Gemmatimonas sp.: one gene and its partner. The protein of the gene in region 1 binds, or shares a complex with, the protein of each later gene. Links are inferred from orthologs where the notes say so. Each region holds a gene or a part of one and is shown on either strand. Other genes may lie near its edges. The genes, in order: RMP10_RS05205 and RMP10_RS06100.

Region 1 (9,734 bases):
TGAGGCCGATCTTGAGCCCAAGCTGATAGAAGTAGACGTCGCACGACTTCGCGATCGCTTGCGCCAAGGTCACATCACCGTGCCCACGCTTGTCCCAGCACTTGAACACACGACCGTAATAGTAGCCGCCCGTGCACGGCGTCTGCATGCGGGTGTCCATGGTCACCAACCCCAGCTCCATACCAATGATCGCCGTGGCCAGTTTCCACGTCGACGCCGGCGCGTACGTTCCCGAGAGCGCGCGGTTCACGAGCGGCCGGTGCGGATCTACCCGAAGGCTTTCGTAGAAGCTGCTCGACACGCCACCGATGAACTTGTTGATGTCGTAGCTCGGCGCGCTGTACAGCGAGAGTACACCGCCTGTTTTGGGATCGAGAGCCACCACCGCGCCACGCAGCGAATCACCGAAGTATTCGTGCGCGAATCGTTGAAGATCGAGATCAATGTTCGTGCGCAATGCCGGCGGTGCTTCCGGCTGTTCCTCCGGCCGAACGCCGGCATCGCGCACCACACGATTGCGCGCATCGACTTCCACAAACCGGCGACCTTCTTTGCCACGCAACTGCGCCTCGTACTGCAACTCGAGGCCTGTCTTTCCAACCTGCTGTCCGGCCTTGTAGCTCTCGTATCTCGGTTTCGAGAGATCGTCTTCCGCGATCTCACCGGTGTAGCCGATCAGCGCCGCCATCGCGGCGCCGTCCGGATAGTACCGCTTGGGCGAGCTCTGAATGATGAGCCCCGGAAACTCGACACGACGTTCCTCGAGCACCGACACGACTTGAAACGACGCATCGTTGAAAATCACGGCCGGCCGCGTGCGGGCGCGACGGAATCGTCGCACCGCTAGTTCCTGCTGCGCGGAGTCGATCTGAATCACCTTCGAGAGCGTGGTGAGCGCCGACCGCAGCGAATCTTCCGTCGGACTCAGTATCGACACCGAGTATCCCGGCAGATTCTCCGCGATCACCTCACCGTGCCGATCGTAGATCGTACCGCGGGCGCCGGGCAATGGCACCTCGCGCAACCGGTTGTTCTCCGACTGCAACACGTACTCCGCGTTCTGCAGCACTTGCGCGCGGAAGAACGCGCCGCCGAGTGCCACGAACGAGGCGAACAGCAGCACACGCGCAAGTCGCGCGCGACGAAGGATCGCATTCGGATGGTAGCTCACAACATCACGTGGTGTGCGGTCGATACAGCGGACGAAACACCGTGAGCAACAACACCGCCAGGAGCGCGGTCAGCGCGGCCGACAGCGGCGACCACAACAACAACGTCACGACGAGCGATGCGCCGGACGCCCCGCCCGTAAGCAACGTCATCGCGATGTCGAACAGCCACTTGCCGGCGAAGACGAACAGTCCCGTGAGCGCCACGTGGTCGGCGAAGAACACCGCCTTGAGCCACGACGCGCCGAACGCCACGAGGGTCAGTACGAGCGCCGACGCGCCGAATGATCCCGGTGCCAGCGCGTCAACCGCGAGACCGGTCAGGAACCCCGTGAGCGCAGCCAACCCCGGGCGCATGCGCACGGCCGAGAACAGAATGGCGATAATGATGAAATCGACGTTCGCGCGACCGTTGAACAGCGGGCGCACGGCAAAATGCGCCGTCAGCAGAATCGCGAAACCCAGCCAGGCGCGAATCGCGCTGCCTATTCCCGGCGTCTGTTGCTGCGGGCGACTCATGCGCAGTTCCATGTCGCCAGCCCCATCACCGACCCGCCGGTGGAGGGCCAGCGCGGGGTGCCGGAGGCGGCGCCACCACACGGGGCTTTGTAGTGTCTGGTCGCGCGCGCGCTCGAGCAAGGCTGTCTGCGCGCACGCGCATGCGCAGACTGTCCGCGCGCACGCTGTCCGCCACCGTGCCCCGAGTGCTCGCCACAAATGCCAGCGTCGAATCAGTGAGCGTATCGGCGGCCGCGTCGAGCGCGGCACGTCGCGCCGCCAGCTCGTCGAGCGCCGCCGCTCTGGCCAGCGAGTCACCAGCAGCCGCCACCGCGCGCGCCGCACTGTCGGCCGCGTTCACGGTGGTCCACACGCCGTTCACGCCGCGTTGTGCCCGCGACGACAAGAGCACGAGTACCGGACCGATCGCTTCCGGCAGCACCGACGGCTTCACGAGATACGTGCGCGCCCACTTTTCGGGCGTGGAGAGCTCGCCGAGCACCGTGCCCACGGGAATGCCGCGCGGATACGTCGCACCCAACCCCGAACTCACGATCAACGTGCCCGGTTCGAGCTTCGCGCGAAACGGCACACCACGCATCTCGAGCAACCAGCGCTCGGCGCCGGCGCCGAGATGCGGCTGCACGATACCGAATGCACCTTCGTCCACGCTCATCGCGCTCACGCGAAAGTCGGGATGCGCCCACGTGATCGCGAAGCTCGTGGCGCGATCCACACTCTGCACCATGCCGACGAGTCCATCCGCCGTCACGACGGGAAGGAACGGCTGCACACCGGCATCGGATCCGGTGGCCAGCGCGATGGTGAATTCATCGCCAGCGCCGCGCGGCGGCAGCAACTCGGCCGGCACGAATCCATCCTGCAAGCGCGCCGAGAGGCCGAGCAACTTGCGCAGCGTCAGGTTCTCATCGGCCACGGCCTGTACCTGCAACGCCTGCGTGGCCACCTGTCCGCGCGTGACCAACACGTCGTTGCGCGCGACGATCGCCGCCCGTACCGATGACGCACGCCCTTCTAGCGCAACGAGCGGCGACAGCACCGTCGTGCGCAGCGTAGCGGCGAATCCTTCACGCGTGCGACGCGGAAGGATCAGCGCCAAGACAGCCAACACGACACACACCAGCGCGAAGCCGGTGTCGAGTCGCCCATCGGATCGGACGCTTCGGGCCACCGCGCGATCAGGTCGTGAGGACGGACCAGTACTTCTCCTCGTCATCGAGGATCTTGCCAGTACCGCGTACCACACACGTCAGCGGATCTTCGTCGACGTGAATCGGCAAGCCCGTTTCCTGACTGAGCAGCACATCGAGCCCGCGAATCAGCGCACCGCCACCGGTCATCACGATACCGCGATCGACGATGTCCGACGCGAGTTCGGGCGGCGTGATCTCCAGCGCGCGACGCACGGCGTCGACGATTTGTTGAATCGGTTCCTGAATCGCTTCGCGAATTTCGCTCGAGTGTACACGCACCGTTTTCGGAATACCCGACACCAGGTCGCGACCCTTCACTTCCATCTCGCGTTCGTCACCGACGGGATACGCCGAACCAATCTGAATCTTGATCTGCTCGGCGGTAGGCTCGCCGATCAGCAGGTTGTAATTCTTGCGCATGAACTGCACGATGCTGATATCGAGCTCGTCACCACCGGTGCGAATCGACGTGTCGCTCACGATGCCGGACAGCGCGATCACGGCGATTTCCGTCGTGCCCCCGCCGATGTCGATCACCATGTTGCCGGTCGGTGATTCTACGGGCAGTCCAACACCGATGGCCGCAGCCATCGGTTCCGTAACCATGAAAACTTCCTTCGCGCCCGCACCCAGCGCCGAGTCGCGCACCGCGCGCTTCTCCACTTCGGTAATGCCGGACGGCACACAGACGATCACGCGTGGCTTCACCTTGAACACGTGCTTGTCGATCACGAGCGTGAGGAAATAGCGCAGCATCTTCTCGGTCACGTCGAAGTCGGCGATGACGCCGTCCTTCATCGGCCGGACGGCCATGATGCCGTCGGGCGTGCGACCAAGCATGCGCTTCGCTTCCAGACCGACGCCCTTGAGCTTCTTCGTCTCGCGATCGAGCGCGACGACGGAGGGCTCGTTCAGCACGATCCCCTCGCCCTTCACGTAAATCAGGGTGTTGGCGGTGCCGAGATCGACTGCGATGGCATTCGCCGGGAAGAACGAGTTGGACTTATTAAAGGGCCAGAACATCCAGGTATGTGCTCGACGGCGCGGAGCGCCGGGAAAGGGCATGCTGCGGCAGCAGTGATCGGTAAGGTACGTGTCGGCCAGAGCAGTTACAAGCTGTTGCGGCAGCGTGACCTAGCACACGTTACGCGATCCGGGATGGAAACGACGAGAGGCCACCGGACGCTGGTCCCGGTGGCCTCTGCTGGTCCGACGGGCCGCCTCAGGCGACGAACGTCGCCGGGTCCGTGAACTCCATGCCAAAGGCATCGGACACACCCTGATACGTGAGCTTGCCGTCGGTCATGTTGAGCCCCTTGAGGAGGGCACCATTCTCGCGGAGCGCCTTCTTCCAGCCCTTGTTGGCGAGCAACAGCGTGTAGGGGAGCGTGGCATTCGTCAGGGCCAGCGTCGACGTGCGCGGCACCGCGCCCGGCATGTTCGCTACCCCGTAGTGAATGATTCCATCCACCGTGTAGGTCGGGTTCTCGTGCGTGGTCGGGTGGATGGTCTCGACACAGCCGCCCTGGTCGACAGCCACGTCGACAATGACCGCGCCTGGACGCATGCGAGCCAGATCCTCGCGACGCACGAGCTTGGGCGCCTTCGCTCCGGGAATCAACACGCCACCGATGACCAGATCACAGGTGCTGATCTGCTCGAGAATATTGTGACGGTTGGAGTGCACCAGCTGCACGTTGGCCGGCATCACGTCCGAGAGGTAACGGAGACGTTCGAGCGACAAGTCGAGTACCACGACCTTGGCACCGAGCCCGGCCGCCATCTTGGCCGCATTCACACCCACGATGCCGCCGCCCAGAATCACGACTTTGGCCGGCGCCACGCCCGGAACGCCACCCAACAGCACGCCACGCCCTCCGTACAGCTTCTCCAGGTACTTCGCTCCTTCCTGCACCGCCATTCGACCGGCCACTTCCGACATCGGGATCAGCAGCGGCAGATCCCGGTTCGGCAGTTCGACCGTCTCATACGCGATGCAGGTCGCACCGCTGGCCAAATGCGCGTTGGTAAGCTTTTCGTCGGCCGCGAAGTGGAAGTACGTGAACAGGGTCAGATCGCGACGAAGGAAACCCCACTCCTGCTCGATCGGCTCCTTCACCTTCAGCAGCAGTTCCGCATTGCCCCACGCCGTCGCAGCGTCGGGAACGATCTCGGCGCCAACGGCGCGATAGGTGTCGTCGTCGAAGCCGCTGCCGATGCCGGCGCCCGATTCGATGAATACCTGATGGCCAGACGCCGTCAGCGCTTCAACGCCGGCCGGGACGAGAGCCACCCGATTTTCGTTGGTCTTGATCTCTTTGGGTACACCGATGCGCATAGTCGCGATTTCCGGTAAAGGTGAGGCGTCAGCGAACGGCCTTGGGGCCGAGGCTGACGAGAATCTGTCGATCGGGATCGAAGAACTCGCGCGCGACGTCACGCACCAGTTCCAGGTCGATGGCATCGACGAGCGCCTTCAGCTCGTCGATGCTGCGGTACGGTTCTCCGTATAACGCGGTAAGCGCCGCCCGATACATGCGCGACGACACGCCCTCCATGGACATTACGAGCTGTCCGCGCAGTTGACGCTTGCCGGCCGCGAGATCATCCTCAGACAGACCGTTCACGGCGACGTCGCGCAGCACATCACGGACGGCATCCAGCGCTTCCTGCGCCGTCTCCGGCGCGCTGGCGAGGTACACACCGTGCGCGCCGGTGTCGGCGTACGAGCTGCTGAACGTTTGCACACTGTAGGCGAGCCCCAATTCTTCGCGCACCTTTTGAAAGAGGCGCGAGCTCATGCCGCCGCCGATGAGCATATCGAGCAGCGCGAACGCGTACCGACGGTGGTCACCAAAGGCGATGCCCTGCCCACCAAGCACGATGTGCGTCTGCGCAATATCCTTGCGCGACACATGCTCGGCGTGAGGGCCGGCTGCCTCGACTGGATCGAGCGGAAACGGCGTCATGTCACCGCGTTCCCGTGTGCTCCACCCCGTGCCCTGCAGTACCTCGAGGAGTTGGTCGTGCTCCACGCGGCCCGACGCCGCGACCACGAGACGGCCGGGATGGTACGCACGCTCGTGCAGATCGTGCAGATCGGCCACCGACAGCGCCTTCACCGTGGCACGGGTCCCGAGAATCGGGAAGCCATGCGGGTGATCACCCCAGACCGCACGATTGTGCACGTCGAAGATGATGTCGTCCGGCGTGTCGTCGACCATGCTGATCTCCTCGAGAATCACCTTACGCTCGAGGGCCAGATCGGCCTGACGCAACAACGGCTCGAAGATCAGCTCCCCGATGACCGAAGCGGCCTCCGGAAGATGTTCATCGAGCACGCGGGCCTGATACGACGTGTGTTCACGCTCGGTGTACGCATCGAGCGAACCACCCAAGGTTTCGAGCGCGAGTGCGATCTGCTGGGCACTGCGCGTGCGCGTGCCCTTGAACACCATGTGTTCGAGCAGATGCGATACGCCCATCTGTTCGGGACGTTCATGCAGCGTTGCGGCGCGGACCCATGCCCCGAAAGCAACCGACCGCGCTCCCGGAACGGATTCCGAGAGCACGGTCAGTCCATTGGGCAGATCCGTGCGGTGCAACGTGGGCGCCTGCGCGCCCGACGTATTAGCGCCGATCGCGACCGCCACCACCACTCCGTCCGCCGCTGCGTCCGCCGCGATCACCGCTGTCTTCACGACGCGGCGGGCGTTCGCCCGGCGTCTCTTCCGGCATGCCTTCGGGGCGCGGGAGGAGCGCCTTCATGGACAAACGGAGACGTCCACGCTCGTCGCGATCGACCAGCTTGACCGTGACGCGATCGCCCTTCTTGACCACGTCTTCCGGCTTCTCCACGCGTTCCCACTTCATCTCGGAGACGTGCAGGAGCGCTTCGGTGCCCGGCATGATTTCGATGAACGCGCCGAACGCCGTCACGGTCTTGACCGTGCCCTCGTACGTCTCGCCCACCACCGCCTCGGCGGTCATGCCTTCCACCATCTTGCGCGCGCGCTCCATCGATTCGGCACCGACGGCGGCAATCGTCACCGTACCATCGTCGTCGACCGTGAGCTCGGCACCCGTCTCTTCCTGAATGCCACGGATATTCTTGCCCTTCGGTCCAATGAGCTCGCCGATCTTATCGACCGGGATCTGCACCGTCACGATCCGCGGCGCGTACTTCGAGAGATCACCACGCGGCGCGGCAAGCGCCTTGTCCATCTCGGCGAGGATGTGCAGGCGGCCTTCCTTGGCCTGCAGCAGCGCCTCTTCCATGATCTTGAGGTCGAGCCCCTCGATCTTGATGTCCATCTGGATCGACGTGATGCCGTCCTTGGTACCGGCGACCTTGAAATCCATGTCGCCGAGATGATCTTCGGTGCCGAGGATGTCGGTCAGGATCGCGTACTTATCGCCTTCCTTGATGAGACCCATCGCCACACCGGCGACGGCGGCCTTCATGGGCACGCCGGCATCGAACAGGGCGAGCGAGCCGCCGCAGACCGAGGCCATCGAGGACGAGCCATTCGACTCGAGCACTTCCGACACGATACGGATCGTGTACGGGAAGTTGGCGAAGTCGGGCAGCACGCCTTGCAGGGCGCGTTCGGCCAGGTTGCCATGGCCGATTTCGCGGCGGCTGGTGCCACGCATCGGACGCACTTCACCGGTCGAGAACGGCGGGAAGTTGTAGTGCAGCATGAAGGAGCGCGTGGTCTCGCCCGCTTCGTTGATCGTATCGAGACGCTGCGCATCTTTCGCGGTGCCAAGTGTCGCGGCGACGAGCGCCTGCGTCTGGCCACGCGTGAAGAGCGACGAGCCGTGGGCACGAGGCAGCACGCTGTTGTCGATGCTGATGCCACGCACTTCGTCGGGCTTGCGGCCGTCGACGCGCAGATTGGTGCTCAGCACCTGCGCACGCAGTTCGTTGTACTCGACATCGCCGAGGACATTGTGAATGTCCTTCGCGTTGTCGGGGAACTCGAGGAGCAGTTCGGCGGCGGCTTCCTTCTTGACCTTCTCGATCGCTTCGATGCGCGTGTGCTTGTCCTTCTGATTCAGCGCTTCGCGAACGCGACCCGACGCATGCGCCTTCGTGCGGGTGATGACGGCATCGGGTGACTCCGTCTTCGTCCACGCCATCTTCGGCACCTGCACCTTAGCCAGCAGTTCGTTCTGCATCGCGATCAGCTCGCGGATGCCATCATGCGAGAGGCGCAGCGACTCGAGCACGTCGGATTCCGACACTTCGAGCGCGCCGCCTTCGACCATCACGATGGAGTCCTGCGAACCGGCGACGATCAGCTCCATGTCGGAGAAGGCCAGTTGCTGGAACGTCGGATTGAGCACCCAATGTCCCTGCACGCGACCCACGCGCACGCCGCCGATCGGACCCATGAACGGGATCTTCGAGGCGTTCAGCGCAAACGACGTGGCGAGCAGCGCCAGCACGTCGGCGTCGTTCTCCTGGTCGGCGGAGATGACGTAGACGAAGACCTGCACTTCATTCTTGAAGCCTTCCGGGAACAGCGGGCGGATCGAGCGGTCGATGATGCGGCACGCCAGGATCTCGTGATCGTGGGGACGCCCTTCGCGCTTGATGAATCCGCCCGGGATCTTGCCGGCGGCGTAGGTCTTCTCCTTGTACTCAACCGTCAAGGGGAAGAAGGGGAGCGGACTCTGGTTCTCGCTCACGGTAACGGCGGCGAGAACCATCGTCTCGCCGAATTGTACGATCGCGGAACCCGCCGCCTGCTTCGCCATCCGACCGGTCTCGATGACCAGGGGGCGACCGGCGAACGTCCGCTCGATTCGATGCATCATCTGCTGAATAGCCTCATGAGAACGCAAATCGCGCGGGAGGCATGACTGCCCCCGCGCGACGACATGGCGTGGTCCGACTTAGTATCGGAGACCAAGGTCCTGCACGAGCGTGCGATACTGCTGCACGTCCGTACGCTTCAGATAGTCGAGCAGGCGGCGACGCTTGCCCACCATCTTGAGTAGCCCGCGGCGACCATGATGGTCCTTCGCGTGCGTACGAAAGTGTCCCGTGAGGTAGTTGATGCGATCCGTGAGGATGGCAACCTGAACCCGGGTCGATCCGGTGTCCACATCGTGGGACCGGTACTTGTCGATCGTGAGTGCCTTATCGAACGCCATCGTCGTAATATTCTCAGCGCGTGTCGTGCGCAGCCTTTTGTGCGCGCAATAGTAGGAAGCACAAAAGCTTAGTCCACCTTGCCCCGCCTGTAAAGGACCTCGACGTGCCTGACCGCTATTTGGGGCAAATAATCAGCAAATATCAGGTCACCCGACTGCTCGGCTCGGGGGCCTTTTCGTGGGTATACGAGGCGATAGACCAGGATCTGGAGATCCCGGTCGCCCTCAAAATTCTGCGTCCGGAATTTTCGGGACAAGACGTTGCTGAAACCCGTTTTCGTCGAGAAGCGGCCACGGCCGCCCGTCTCCGCCACCGCAATATCGTCACGGTTCGCGACGTCGGGCAGGTCGACGGCGTGGTGTTCGTGGCCATGGATCTCCACCCGCTTACCCTCGGACGCCGACTCGCGCTGGCTGGCCGGTTGCCGGAAGCCGAGTGTCTCCGCATCGGAACTGATGTCGCCGCCGCGCTCTCGATCGCGCATGCCGGCGGCGTCATCCACCGCGATATCAAGCCCGACAATATTTTGCTTGGCTCAGAGGGAGAAGCCGTCGTCGCCGATTTCGGCCTCGCCCGGGCGCTCGCCGGTGCCGCCTCGCTGAGCGCGACGAACCAGGTAATGGGCACGCCTCATTATTTCAGTCCGGAACAGGCGCGTGGCCAGGAAATCGACGGTCGCAGTGATCT
Region 2 (9,721 bases), on another replicon or contig:
CTCCTGTTCCGTCTGTTGGCCGAGGACGATGATCCGTCGTTTCTGGCCGAGATGATGCCGAAGGAGTGGGACGACGATCTGATCAAGCGTGGGCGATTGTTGTTGCGCGAGGGGGCGGCTGCGGCGCTGGCGCAGGCGGGGTATGAGAGCGATCCGCGGCTCCGCGGGGCAGCCCGACGATTGGTGGATCGGGTCATGACGTTCCTCAAGTCACCGTTGGCACAGAAGCCGTGGATCCGTCTGGGCAACCAGCATGTGCTCCCGGCCGAGGTCACGGCCCCATCGTTTCACCTGCTGGTGATGCTGGGCTACATGCCCCATTTCCGCAGCGAGCACTACGAGTTCATGGATCGGCTGTACACCTATCTCACGCAGCCGTGGCCGCGCCAGCAGCCGGTGCAGCAGGTGGGGCCGCATCTTCTCGAACAGCCGCATCTGGTGCTGGGCGACCTGCTGCCCACCCGCAACGCGATGGATGCCGATATGGCCTCGTCGCTGGGCTGGCTCGAGGTCATGGCCCGCATCGGCTTTCTCAAGAAGCACGATGGGTGGTGCAAGCTGCTCGATCGCCTGTTGGACGACCGCGACCGCAAGCACGTGTGGACCCCGCCGCGCTCGGTCGTGATGCCGGAGCGCGTGCCCGTGTGGTCGTGGCCGCTCCTTCCGCTCTCCGATCCGACCTTCGGCGAGCCCACCGACTCGGCCTTTTCCGCCGACGTCACCTTTCGGCTTGCCTTGATCGCCCAGCTGAGCGGTCGAGAGATCGAGCTGCTCTAGGCTTCCCGTACGGCCCGACCGATTAGCTTTCCGGTCAACACATGACTGCAATCGACCCTGACACGCTGATCGACGACACAACGTTCGCCGATCTGGGCCTCGCCCAACCCTTGCTCGCCGCGCTCTCCGATGCCGGCTACGAGCGTCCCACGCCCATTCAGCGCGATGCCATTCCGCTCGCGCTGAAAGGTCGCGATCTGATCGGCCTCGCCCAGACGGGCACCGGCAAGACCGCCAGCTTCACGCTGCCGATGGTGCATCGACTGCTGGGCGGACCGCGTCGGACGCGCGTCCTCGTGCTCACCCCCACCCGCGAGCTCTGTCTCCAAGTGGAGGAGAGTGTCCGCAAGTATTCCAAGTACGCGCCGGTAGACGTCATCCCCGTGTTCGGCGGCGTCGGCTACGAGCCGCAGGAACGCGCGCTGCGCGCCGGCGTCGACGTGGTCGTCGCCACGCCGGGACGCTTGCTGGACCATCTCGAGAAACGCAACGTCGACTTCTCGTATCTCGAGACGTTGGTACTCGACGAAGCGGACCGCATGCTCGACATGGGCTTTGCGCCGCAGCTCAATCGCATCGTCGAACAGGTCCCGCGCTACCGGCAGACGCTGCTGTTCAGCGCCACCATGCCGCCCGAGGTCGAGGCGCTCGCGCGCAAGTATCTCCGCAAGCCCGTCGTGGTGCAGGTCGGTCGGCGTTCGTCGGCCGCGACCACGGTGACGCACGCGGTGTACCCGGTACCGCGTCATCTCAAGAATGATCTGCTCGTGCATCTGCTCACGAAGAAGGCGCACGACTCGGTGCTGGTGTTCACGCGCACGAAGAGCGGCGCCGATCGCGTGGTGCAGGATCTCGAGAAGGCCGGCGTGAAGGCGGGCGCGATGCATGCCGACAAGTCCCAGCGCGAACGCATGGCGGCGCTCGAAGACTTCAAGTCGGGCAAGTTGCGCGTGTTGGTGGCCACCGACATCGCGCAGCGGGGTCTCGACATCTCCGGCATCACGCACGTGATCAACTATGACGTACCGCAGCAGCCGGAAGACTACGTGCACCGGATCGGCCGTACTGGCCGCGCCGCCAGCACCGGCGATGCCTACACCTTCATGGCGGCCGAAGACATCGGCATGGTGCGCACGATCGAGCGGACCATCGGTCAGGAAATTCCGCGCGTGAGCGTGCCGGGCTTCGACTTCGGCACCTGATTCGAGGCGGTTGCGTCGGCGGTTGCGTCGGCGGTTGCGTCGGCCGTTGCTATCGTCGTTGCACGCGCCCGAGACGCGACACCGTAATGGTGTCGGCTCGGGCGCTTCGCTTAAGAACGAGTCGCAGATTCGCGGCCCCCACGCCCAATCCTGATGGCGCATAGCTGAGCGAGTCGCGCGTGGCCTCGAGCGTGAGTCCGCTGCCATGGAAGTCGCCCACGGCGATGGTGTCGCGGCCCGCGTGCACGACGACACGCGTGCCGGTCACATCGAAGCGCACCGCAGTCCGGCCGCCGGTGGCAATGGCGTGATCACGCGCCAGTGCGAGCAGGTCGACAGTTTCCTGGGCAGCCATCGCCACATCGAGGGCCGCGAACAGCTTGCCCCCCGACGTGATCGCGAGCGCGGCGAGGGCGCCAGTGAGCACGAGCAGCCACAGCTGCTCGACCAGCGTCGCGCCGCGTCGACGTTGGCGCAGGCCGTCGGTGCGGCGCGAAAGGTGCATCGGTAACATGGGCGCAGGGTGTCGTGGATGAGGCGCGGCGACGATATCGTGAAGCATCGCGTTGCTCGTCGCGCTGGATCACACGATCACTCCGAGGTTGTCGAACGGTGTCATCCGAACTACGCCGCCATGCGCTTCGCAACGCTGACCGGTTGGCCGGGCCTCGCCGGGTCGCGACCCTGATCGCCATCGCGCTCACGAGTCTGTCTGCGACCACGGCCATTGCCTGCGGCCACCGCCGGCGGCGGCATCCCCAGCCCGGCCAGCGAACTGAATTCGGGACAGGCGGTGATGGACCTCGGTACGCTCGTGGGCGAGCTTCGCGAGGAGAATTCCATGCTGCAGGCGCAGATCGACTCGCTGCGCGGTGTGCTCGCGTCTCAAGACACCATCGTGCGCCAACTGGCTGCCGGTGCCGGGGTTCAGATGCGCGCACCCGCATTCCCGACGCCCTGAATGCGTGATGACGCGATAGATTATCGCGATCACTCCCAACCACTCGATCCATCTCTTCTGACATGCGGATAGCGATTTCCACCGGCGGCGGCGACGCTCCGGGACTCAACGCCGTCATCCGGGCGGCAGTGCTCTCCGCCCGAACCCGCGGCTGGGACGTGCTTGGCATCAAGCGCGGCTACGCCGGGCTCCTTGGCGAAGACGAAATCGTCCCTCTCACCGAGGAGACGGTGCGCGGCATCGCCAATCAGGGCGGCACGATCATCAAGACGACCAATCGCGGCAGCCCGTTTGCGTATCCGATTCTGCAGCCCGACGGAACGTGGAAGAATGTCGATCGCTCCGATGAGCTCGTGGAGAATGCCCGCAATCTCGGCATCGAAGCGATCATCTCGATCGGCGGCGATGGCTCGTTGAAGATTGCGGCGCAGCTGGCGGCCAAGGGCATGCGCGTGATCAGCGTGCCGAAGACGATCGACAATGACGTGCCCGGCACGGTGACGACGTTCGGCTTCGACACCGCGGTGAATACGGCCATGGAAGCGATCGACAAGCTGCACACGACGGCGGAGTCGCACGATCGCGTCATGGTGCTGGAAGTCATGGGGCGTGACGCCGGATTCATCGCGCTGCACGCCGGAGTGGCAGGGACCGCCGACGTCATTCTGATTCCCGAAATCGAGTGGGAGATTCAGAAAGTCTGTGAGAAGATCATGGACCGGGACGCGGCCGGTCGGCGCTTCAGCATCGTGGTGGTCGCCGAAGGCTCGAAGCCCAAGGGTGGTATGGAGTCGATCATCGGCGCGTCGCTACCGGGGCAGGATCGTCGTCTGGGCGGGATCGCTGAACGCATGGGGTACGACATTCAGCGCATTACGGGCAAGGAAACCCGCTCCATGGTGCTGGGACATCTGCAACGCGGTGGATCACCCACCGGCTACGATCGACTGCTGGCCACCCGCTTCGGCGCCGCAGCCGTGCAGGCCGTGGCCGACAAGCGCTGGGGTCACATGGTCGCGCTACAGTCGCCGCACCTGGTCACCATCCCGATCGCCGACGTGCTCAAGGAAACGAAGCGCGTCGACCCGGCCCATGACGTGGTGCAGGCCGCCCGAATGATGGGTATTTCGTTTGGGGATTAACAGCGAAGTAGGGAGTCGGGAGTAGGGGGTAGGGAAACACGCACTCCATACCCCGTACTCCATACCCCTTACTGTTTTTAAGACAGTGAGTGTCCCCTCCTACGGACGCTGCCTGTTACCTCACGATCCCTCCCCCTGTCCGTAGGGTACCGTGGTGCCGATACTTACACCGCAGCAGTGCGCCAGCCGACGGTCGGGTCCGTCGTGGCATGGACCCTGCCCTAGAAAGACATCGGGACGTCCGTATGCTCTCCGTGGTGGACGGCGCGCGATGTCCTGCAGGAGGAAGGCATGTTTCAGATGAATTGGCGCATTCTGGCGACGACCGCCGTACTGAGCCTGACGCTTGGTGCGGAGCGCGCGAGCGCGCAGGGTCGCAGCGAGAGAAACGATAAAACGGATATTCCCAAGGACTATCGGCCGCCGGCTGGCATGTGCCGTGTGTGGGTCGAAGGGGTCCCGGCCGCGCAGCAGCCGGCGCCGACCGACTGTGCCAGTGCCGTGCGGAACAAGCCGGCGAACGGGCGCGTGATCTACGGTGAGGATGCGGCGAAGGGGAAGAAGCCGGATCTGCCGATCAAGGGGTTCGCGAAACCCACCGACAAGAAGGGCGCTCCGCTGATTCCGCCTGATCTCTCTCAGGCGGATCCGCGGGCGAGGGACGCCTGGGAAGCGAAAAAAATTACGGACGCGCAGCTCCACGGTGATCAGCCGGCGAATTCTTCGCCGGCTTCGTCGTATCCGGGGAGCGCGGTGTCACCGCAGGGGCCCACAGGGTCATACGGCGGGTACATCACGCCGGGCGGCGTGGTGGTGCCGGGCGCGGTGAACGATCCGCGCTACTTCGCGCAGGCGCCGGGCGTCCGGCCACCGGGATACGGCTCGGCGACGTGTCTCGATCGCGACGGCGACGGCTGGTGCGACGACCAACGCTATGGCCCGCCGGTGTGCAACGATCTCGATAAGGATGGTCGGTGCGATGATCTGCCGGAGTACGCGTCTCGCGCCTATCCGCAGGTCCTGCCGCCCATGCGCTCGGTGACGGATGTGCTGCAGGGTCGGCCCAGCAGCGACATCATGCAGTGGCTCGGTACCAACGAATTCACCGTGCGCGTGCCTGATCAGGGACGGGGCGGCGTGCCGTGGCGCGCGATCTTTCTTGATCAGAGCAACGAACTGCTGCAGGTCTGGACCGACGTGAACCGCGACGGACGCGCCGACCGCATCGAGATCTTCAAGAACGGCCAGCGGGTGAAGCTGATTCAGCGGTAAGCGCTCGGCCGCTTATGCGCCGGCAACCGCGGGCGAATGACCGCTCGTCTCGTCGGGAAAGTACTCTTCAGCGCAATCACGACACAGGCCGTGCGAAAGTACGGCCTGTGTGCGTTCGGCCACGAACGTCTCCAGCTTCTGCCACGAGGCATCCTGCTCGCCGCGAACGGCTTTGCAGTGCATGCAGATGTGCACGAAGCCGCTGAGGGCCTGCGTGAGCCGCTGCTCAACGGTGCGCCGTGCCGCCAGTTCGGCGTCGTACGAGAGCCGGAAGAAGGTGGCGAGAATGCTGATCCCAACCAGCAGCTGCGACGCCCATGCCAGCATCGTCACCCGGCCCAGCGCGGCGCCGCCATCGGGGAGCTGCGATGCCGTGAACGACGCCAGCCCGTACACGGCGAGCGAGATGGATGACGCAGCGCGCTCGAAGCGAGGCAACGCACTGGCCGTGGCCAATCGCCACGCGGCGATCAGCAACAGCAACAGCATCACGCTGAGATTGAGGCGATTCTGATCGCCAGAGCGCATCACGGAGCCGAGCACCCCCGTGGCTAACGGCACGCCGATGGCGACAGCCGGAATGAGCCACACACGGAAACGATCGCCGCGCAGTGCAACGGTGCCAGCCAGGATCGTCATGGCGAAGCCCACCCGCAGCATGGCGGCTGCCGTCCCGATCCACGGTGACGGATACGGAAGGCCCCACACGCTGCTCCACACATAGCGCGCGACCAGCAGCGCCCAGGCAGCCGCCCAATACACGGCCAGTCGTTCGCGACGCACGACGCCGACATACGCCAGGGCGAGGAAGCAGATCCCGGCGATCATGGTGGGAACACCCGACCGGAACAGGCCGTCGCGCCACATCAGCGAGCGTCGAGTCGATGGTGGGCGTTCTGGTCGCGGGCGACCTCGTCGTGCCGAAAGCACGAGACCAGATGGTCGTTCACCAGCCCGACGGCCTGCAGGTACGCATAGCAGATGGTGGTGCCCACGAAGCGAAATCCGCGCGCTTTGAGATCCTTGGAGATCGCATCGGAGATGGCGGTCTGCGTGGGCATCTGGCTCGACGCTGTGAGCCGCTGATCGATCGGTGTGCCGTCAACAAAGCGCCAGAGGTACGCGTCGAAGCTCCCGAACGCGTCCTGTATGGCGAGGAAGGCGCGGGCGTTGCCGATGGTACTCACCAGCTTCTGGCGATGTCGCACCAGCCCCGCGTTCTGCATCAGTGTGTCGACCTGAGCCGGTGCGAACCCGGCAATGGCGCTGACATCCCACTGCTGAAAGGCGGCGCGATAGTGTGCGCGCTTGGCGAGCACGGTGGACCAGCTCAGTCCCGCCTGCGCCCCCTCGAGCGTGATGAACTCGAACAGCGTGCGGTCGTCATGTACCGGTACGCCCCACTCCGTATCGTGATACGCCACGTCCAGTGCCTTGACGGGCCAGGTACAGCGAACCGGAGTGCTCATCACTCAAATTTAGCGGCGCGCGCCTGATTGATCCAATGCAAGCCGAATCCGCAGTAGATTTCACAGGTGCGCACTCCTCGAGATCGTTACCTACCCCCCGACCGCGACGCCTTTGTCGCGGCCAAGCCGCCGACCGGGCGCGTCATCGTCATCGCACCGACCCGTGCGGCATGCGAGACGATCGAACTCGCGGTCGGCTTGCACCTCGACACGTTCCTCGAGCGTACGCGCGGGGATGACCTGCGGCGCCTGGCGTCGAGTGGGCAGGGGTTTGGCATCGTGGCCGGCACGGGCACCGGGAAGACGCTGGCGATTCGTCCCATCGCCGAAACGATTCTTGGCACGACCGCGCTGAAAGCGGGCGTGGTGAACCGCGAACGGGAAGCGACGCCGGAGACGCCGTCGTGGAACGTAGTGGTGATCACGACCGGCATCGCGCGCCGATGGTTTCAGGATGGCGACATCCAGCCGACCGACACGCTGGTCGTCGATGAGATTCACCAGACGAGCGCGGAGCTCGAACTGTGTCTCGCCCTCGGCAAGCGCGTGGGGTGCCGCTTTATCTGGTTGTCGGCGACGGTCGACCCGACGTTCTATGCGCGCTATCTCGAGAGCGCCGATGTGCTGCAGGTGTCGGCGTTCGATGCCACCAAGGCCGCAAAAGTCGAAGTCGAGCGTAAGCAGCCGCTGAATTTTCTTGACGACAAGTTCCTGCAGAAAGTGTCCCGCTCGGAGCGCGGCGTGGCGATCTTCCTGCCCACTCGCGCGTCGGTCGAGGAAGCGGCCGAGTGGGTGCGCCTACGCTATCCGCGCATTACGGCGGCGCACTATCACGGCGGCGAGCCGATTCGCGTGATCCGTCCATTCCTCGAGGGCGTGGTACCGAAACCGTTCTTTCTCGCGATGACGGCGGCCGGGCAGAGCGCATTGAATGTGCCTGGGCTCGACACGGTGATCATCGACGATACGCGGTTCACCAACGTGATCGACCGTGGAAGGAACGTGCTTACGCGTGTGCACCTCGGGTCGAACGAGATCCTGCAGATGGCCGGGCGCGTGCATGGCCGCGTGGCCAATGGTCGCGTGTTCATTCTGAGCGATCGTGACATCCGGTTCGAGACGCTCAAGCCCACGGCGCCGGACTTCCAGTTGGCGGGTGACTCCGAGCGCGTGGCCCTCACCTGCGCCGACCTAGGCGTGCAGGCGGACGCGCTCGACTTGCCGGTGCCGCTCGATCGCGTGGCGTATCGCAAGGCGATCGCGCATCTCGAGTCGCGTGGACTGATCGAAAACGGCCGACTGACCGCGTACGGCAAGGCCGTGGAAGCGTTGCCGGTGGAGCGCGCCTGGGGTGAGCTCATCGTGAACGGCGATGACGAACTGCTGCCGATGCTGGCGGTGATGAGCGGCATCGACTCGCTGCATCGCATGACGCGTGAAGGGCGCGATCTGGAAGGGTTGGTGGTGCGCGGCAGCGATCATCTCACGGCGTACAACGTCTACGCCGATGGCTTCCGTGCGGCCGGCTACATCGGGGAAGTGTACGGGCTGTCGCGGCACATGTTCGACGCCGAGCGGATCGCGCACTGGGCCGAGCAGCGCGGTGTGCTGGTGAAGTCGCTGGAAGATGCCGCGCTCGCGATGGCCAGCGTCTATCGCTCGGTCGGCATGCCGTTGCCGACCACGCTGCCCCTGGTGCGTCATGACGTACAGCGACGCTTCGGCGATCTGCTCGCGCGTTTCATGCCGTTCGATCTCGTGATCGAGGAGCAAACCACGGATGGTCAGGAAGCGCGCGTGTCGAAAACGAGCGTGTGCGGCAGCTGGGGCGCGGTGGCGGGCCCGCTACGCTACTTCGCCGATCGCTTCGGTGTGCCGCGGGCCAGCATCGAGGGCACGCAGCTCTCGATCGAACTGATCAAGCAGTACGCGCAGCGTCATTTGCCGGAGCTGGCCCTCGATCCTGACCGTAAGCAGTCGCCGGTGTTGTTGCGCCGACGGCTCACCTACTTCGGATTCGAACTCGCGCGCGAGAGTGAAGGACTGGACGAATTCCCACCAGAGCACGCGCAGGCCGCGCGACATCTGTTGGCCGAAGCGGCGGCGCGCAATGAATTGCGGCACGCCTCGGTGCGCCGGAATCAGCCAGTGGTCGAGGAGATCCGCGAAGTGTGGCGGCGCCTGGGCGGGGTCACTCCGCGTCTCGGGCAGGCGGAGCTCACCGCGTGGTACGAACAGCAGATGGGCACGGCCACGAACTGGGAGTCGATCCGGAATATCCCGATGCTGATTGATCGGCGGGATTTCGTGAGTCACGAGCAGGTGGCCGAGGCGCGCGCCATGCCGGGGGCCGTCGAGATCCGCGATCGCACGGTGCCGATGGACTATGACGTGGAGGAGCACGACGGACGTCTGGTGCCTGTGGTGCGGCTGCGGGTGCCGGAGAAGGTGGCGCGCACGATGGTGCAGGAGGAGGTGCCGTCACTCGATCGTCCGGTGCGCTTCGTGGTGCCGCGCGGGCAGCGCGGGTCGGTGCGGGCTGATACGCTCGCCGACTTGCAGCACAAGCTCGACTTGCCATTCACCGATGATGAACGCACCCGCACGACGGAGCCGAAGGTCGAGCGGAAAGGCCACGACCGCGGTCGCGGAGACGCTCGCGGAGGCGCTCGCGGAGGTGAGCGTGGTGGCGGTAAGAGCGGACCCGGCGGGCATCGTCACCCTGGGAAGGGGCGACGGCGACGCTGACCGCGCCGCTACGCGAACTTCTTCCCGGCCGACGACAACATGGGGAGCACTTGCTTCGACTGCTTCACGAAGGCCTCGACGTCGCCGGCCGGCAGTGAACGGCTGTACAGATACCCCTGTCCGAAATCGCAGCCGATCGAGTGGAGGAAC

The links.
Region 2: RMP10_RS05205 (region 1) and RMP10_RS06100 share a complex: the UniProt entries of both Bacillus subtilis proteins name them as parts of the possible RNA degradosome complex. The link is inferred for Gemmatimonas sp. from one-to-one orthologs.

Annotation. Positions count from the first base shown.
Region 1 is NZ_JANPLK010000017.1:403-10,136, reverse strand. The notes cover bases 6,110-9,089. They hold RMP10_RS05205 (polyribonucleotide nucleotidyltransferase), read right to left. Parts: upstream 8,708-9,089; coding sequence 6,512-8,707; downstream 6,110-6,511. Other genes in these bases: rpsO (30S ribosomal protein S15), read right to left, coding at 8,786-9,055; RMP10_RS05210 (pitrilysin family protein), read right to left, coding at 6,110-6,534. In the rest of the region: mrdA (penicillin-binding protein 2), read right to left, coding at 1-1,171; rod shape-determining protein MreD, read right to left, coding at 1,176-1,688; rod shape-determining protein MreC, read right to left, coding at 1,714-2,859; RMP10_RS05220 (rod shape-determining protein), read right to left, coding at 2,867-3,904; ald (alanine dehydrogenase), read right to left, coding at 4,104-5,219; more of RMP10_RS05210, read right to left, coding at 5,248-6,109. UniProt on the Bacillus subtilis protein: Involved in mRNA degradation. Catalyzes the phosphorolysis of single-stranded polyribonucleotides processively in the 3'- to 5'-direction. Necessary for competence development in Bacillus subtilis.
Region 2 is NZ_JANPLK010000019.1:45,566-55,286, reverse strand. Bases 2,076-5,042 are described here. They hold RMP10_RS06100 (ATP-dependent 6-phosphofructokinase), read left to right. Parts: upstream 2,076-3,002; coding sequence 3,003-4,082; downstream 4,083-5,042. Other genes in these bases: RMP10_RS06095 (hypothetical protein), read left to right, coding at 4,374-5,042; RMP10_RS06105 (hypothetical protein), read left to right, coding at 2,707-2,940; RMP10_RS06110 (GspH/FimT family pseudopilin), read right to left, coding at 2,076-2,484. Outside these bases: RMP10_RS06120 (hypothetical protein), read left to right, coding at 1-777; RMP10_RS06115 (DEAD/DEAH box helicase), read left to right, coding at 819-1,979; more of RMP10_RS06110, read right to left, coding at 2,029-2,075; more of RMP10_RS06095, read left to right, coding at 5,043-5,354; RMP10_RS06090 (hypothetical protein), read right to left, coding at 5,367-6,182; RMP10_RS06085 (DNA-3-methyladenine glycosylase I), read right to left, coding at 6,221-6,823; RMP10_RS06080 (DEAD/DEAH box helicase), read left to right, coding at 6,890-9,571; RMP10_RS06075 (EAL domain-containing protein), read right to left, coding at 9,580-9,721. UniProt on the Bacillus subtilis protein: Catalyzes the phosphorylation of D-fructose 6-phosphate to fructose 1,6-bisphosphate by ATP, the first committing step of glycolysis.